Regions from separate parts of the Phyllobacterium sp. GQ127 genome, predicted to be linked through region 1. Evidence: predicted binding sites of a transcription regulator. Region 1 holds the regulator's gene; the other holds the start of a gene.

Region 1 (2,203 bases):
CCGGTGTCAGTGAGTTCAAATTTGCAACACAGCACGAAGCCTTTGGCGTCTCGGTGCGGGGACTTGAATTGATGCACCGCGACAGCGAGGCCAAGGCTTTTCTCACGCTTGGAAATATGCGGTTGCGCAAGGGCCAATGGGCTTACATCAAGGGCGATTCCGGTAGTGGAAAAACCTGTTTGCTCAAAGCAATGAACGGGCTTTGGGGCTATGGCCGTGGTGAAATCTTTTACCCGAAAGATGCGGCAACGATGTATGCGGCGCAAGAGGTCAAACTTCCCGGCGTCTCGCTGAAACAGCTCGTATGCCTCCCAATGGATGAGAGCCGTTTTGGCGATTCCTCCGTTGCGGCCGCCCTGCACCGCGCCGGCATGGGCGACTTTATTGAAAACCTTGGTGAAGAATGCCGCGATGGCACGTCTTGGGACCAGCTCCTGTCGGGTGGTCAGAAGCAGAAACTGGTGCTTGCGCGCATATTGCTGCACAAGCCTGCGGTTTTGTTTCTTGATGAAGCAACCGGCGCGCTGGACCCGGACTCCAAGATCGCCTTCCATCAGGCCATCAAGGATCATTGTGCCGGAACCACCGTCATCAGCGTGATGCATGAGATCGAAGCGCCACGCTCGGTTACCGGCGAAAACTTCTATACGCATATTTTGGAGATCAATGGCGGCACAGCTATCCAGCGGCCACTTCTGGAGACATTGGTCGAGCCAGATCCGCTACGAGCAACAAACTTCCCGCTGATTGCCGCCGAATAGCCCTTTTCGGAACACGGCACTTTTTGTCCGGCAGAAGCAGTTCTGTTTAAATGAGACTACCGGTCATTTGCGCAAGCCGTCTCTAGCGCAAATTGGCTCATATAACGCCAATTCTGTTTCCCGGCCGAGACAGGAATTCGATAAAGAAAAACGCGATTTAATCCTATCCGAAGGAATAGCCTGCACCGCGTACGGTCCGGATCGGATCAAGCGATCTGCCAATATTGATTGCCTTGCGCAAACGGCCAACATGCACGTCAACCGTACGGTCATCGACGTAAATATCCGCGCCCCATACATTGTCCAGGAGCTGTCCGCGCGAGAACACCCGGCCTGGGGACTGCATCAGGAATTCCAGCAGGCGGAATTCTGTCGGTCCGAGCTTGAGTTCACGCTCTTTACGGAAAACCCTGTGCTGTTCGCGGTCAAGTTTCAGATCTCCAAAGCTCAACACATGCGACAAGAGACTTGGATTGACCCGGCGTAGCATGGACTTGATGCGTGCCAGCAATTCCGGTGTCGAGAACGGCTTGACCATGTAATCATCCGCACCGGTTGAAAGACCGCGAACACGCTCGCTTTCTTCACCGCGCGCGGTCAACATGATGATCGGCAGGATTTCTGTCTCGCGCCGAGCACGCAGGCGGCGGCAAAGTTCAATACCGGAAAGGCCTGGAAGCATCCAATCGAGGATCAGCAGATCCGGCACCTTTTCGCGCAAGGCGATTTCGGCTTCGTCACCACGGCTGATGGTTTCGACAATATAGCCTTCTGCCTCCAGATTATAACGCAGGAGAACACTGAGGGCATCTTCGTCTTCAACGACTGTGATTCTGGGAGCTATAGGCATGGTCTGCTTCCGGCAATTATGGCGTTACTGGCTCGTCAAGAATAACGGTATGCGACTGATCTTCCTTCGGGCGTTCCGCCGGAAGCTGTGTTCCCGTTACAATGTAATAGACCGTCTCGGCGATATTGGTGGCATGGTCACCGATGCGCTCAATATTCTTGGCGCAGAACAAAAGATGCGTGCAAGCGGATATATTGCGCGGATCTTCCATCATATAGGTCAGGAGTTCGCGGAACAGCGACGTGTAAAGCGCATCAATCTCATCATCGCGTTCACGGACGATATTGACCTGTGCCACCGAGCGTGTTGCATAAGCGTCGAGAACATCCTTAAGTTGTGTCAATGCCAGTTCTGCGATGGTCTGCAGGCCGCGATAGACAGAGAGCGTCTGGCGCGTATCGTTGACGGCTACGACACGCTTGGCAATGTTCTTGCCAAGATCGCCGATACGCTCAAGATCGGATGAAATGCGGATCGTGCCGATTACTTCGCGCAAGTCGATCGCCATTGGCTGGCGCTTGCCGATGATGGTGATCGCCTTTTCGTCAATCTCGCGCTGACCGGCGTCGAGGATAAGGTCATCAGAGATCAC
Region 2 (2,203 bases), on a different contig from region 1:
GGACTAAAGCTCGTCATCGACGCACTCGACCTTGGTTGGACAATCAAGACCTTGGTTTACTCCAAAGCCGGTAAGGGAAACTCGCTTGTCGAGCAAGTTGCCGCCAGAACGGTGGCCAAGGGCGGCGATGTGCTGGAGGTCAATGAAAAGATCATCTCGGCAATAACCCGGCGTGACAACCCGCAAATGGTAGTCGGGGTGTTCCAGCAAAACCTCCAAATGCTTTCCAACATCCGTCCACAAGCCAATGACGTTTTCGTGGCTCTGGATCGGGTTCGGGACCCTGGAAACCTCGGTACAATCATTCGAACTGCCGACGCAGCAGGCGCCAAAGGTATTATCCTCATCGGCGACACAACGGACCCGTTCTCGCTTGAAACGGTTCGCGCGACAATGGGGTCGGTATTTGCAGTTCCCCTCATCAGGGCAACGGAAGCAGAATTTCTATCCTGGAGAAAGAGTTTCACGGGTCTGATCGTTGGAACGCATCTCAAGGGTTCAGTGGACTATCGGACTATCCCTTACGCCAATAAGCCGGTCGTCTTGTTAATGGGCAACGAGCAGCAGGGCCTACCCGATCAGCTGTCCTCGGCATGTGATCGGCTGGCGCGAATACCCCAAGCCGGCCGAGCTGACTCCCTTAATCTTGCCATCGCAACCGGAGTAATGCTGTTTGAAATCCGGCGTGATGCCCTGAAGCTTGACGCGACCACTTGAGAAAATGCCATTTATGAGCCGCACGCGTTTTTTTAGCCTTTCTGCAATCATCATGGTTGCTGTCCTGACCGACCAGATAATCAAATATCTCGTCGAAACAGGTATGGATTATCAGCAGCAAATCGATCTTTTACCCTTTCTGGCATTGTTTCGTGTTCACAATGAAGGCATTGCCTTTTCAATGTTGAGCGGAATGCACGACATTGCGCTCATAGGGCTTACACTCGTCGTCATAGGCTTCGTAAGTTACCTTTGGTGGAGTACAAACCCGGATCGGTGGATTTCTCGTGCGGGCTTTGCGCTTATTATTGGCGGCGCTCTCGGTAACCTCATTGATCGCAGCGTTCATGGCTATGTAATCGACTATATTCTTTTCCATCTGCCATCATGGTCATTCGCCGTTTTCAATCTCGCCGATGCCTATATTTCTGTTGGTGCAGCATTGGTTGTAATTGAAGAGTTTTTTGTTTGGGCTAAAGAGCGGAAGAACCCGCCTGATAAGGCAAACTAGCTGATCAAGCATCGCCGGTTTGGCCTTCGTTTTACGTCATGTTGCCGTCATTAAATCGTAGTAATGAGGGCGAGAACGACTACCGGTCAACCTCCGACGAGGGTCAAATCGATATGGACATCTCCTTGCTTGAATCCGCTTCAATCTCTAAAGATCAAAGCATCATGTCGCAGGTTGATTCAACATCTTCGCCATTTACGGCTCCACAGATTGTCTCGGTGCTTGGCCGAATCGGGACTATGGAGGTTTGCCTTGCGCAAACCGAGGACGAAATTGCCTCCTCCCAGCAATTGCGGTTCAAAGTATTCTTTGACGAACTGGGCGCCAAAGGTTCTGCAACATTAGAGCAGCGCGACGCTGATCGGTTTGATCCCTTTTGCGATCACCTCCTTGTTTATGACACAGCAATACCTGGACCAAAGCACAAACAGATCGTTGGAACATACCGACTCCTGCGCTCCGAAAAAGCTTTCGAGACAGGCGGTTTTTATACTGCAAGCGAATTTTCCATCGAACGCCTCGTCGCCGCCAAGCCGGATTTACGTTTTCTCGAACTTGGCCGTTCCTGTGTCCTGCCTGAATATCGCTCGAAACGTACTGTCGAATTGCTCTGGCAAGGCATCTGGACCTATTGCCGGTTCCATTCAATTGGCGTGATGTTTGGATGCGCATCCTTCCAAGGCACTGTTCCGGCCGCCCATGCTTTGCCGCTCTCCTTTCTTCATCACAATTGCCGGGCAACGGCCGACTGGGATGTCAAAGCTTTACCTGCTCTTTATCAAGCCATGGACCTTGTTCCGAACGAAGCTATCAATGCCCGTGTGGCACTCTTTGCGATGCCACCCTTGATCAAAGGTTATTTGCGACTTGGTGCAATGATAGGTGATGGTGCCGTTATCGATCACGATTTTGGCACAACGGATGTTTGCATCATTTTGCCCGTTAGCCGCATCTCCGAACGCTACGTCAGCCATT

What was found. The regulator PhoB, encoded in region 1, activates phosphate uptake and scavenging genes when phosphate is short. The targets are predictions, from matches to a motif close to TGTCATNNANCTGTCAT.
Region 2: a site for PhoB is predicted at 1,263-1,279, ahead of olsB (l-ornithine N(alpha)-acyltransferase). Genes of this name have one in related genera too.

Annotation. Positions count from the first base shown of each region.
Region 1 is NZ_JCAXDZ010000003.1:218,327-220,529, forward strand. Features, by position in the region: gene AC6CHM_RS13060 (ABC transporter ATP-binding protein/permease) at 1-761, shown strand, start outside; gene phoB (phosphate regulon transcriptional regulator PhoB) at 925-1,611, opposite strand; gene phoU (phosphate signaling complex protein PhoU) at 1,628-2,203, opposite strand, start outside.
Region 2 is NZ_JCAXDZ010000007.1:167,468-169,670, reverse strand. Features, by position in the region: gene AC6CHM_RS21165 (TrmH family RNA methyltransferase) at 1-717, shown strand, start outside; gene lspA (signal peptidase II) at 731-1,228, shown strand; gene olsB (l-ornithine N(alpha)-acyltransferase) at 1,342-2,203, shown strand, end outside.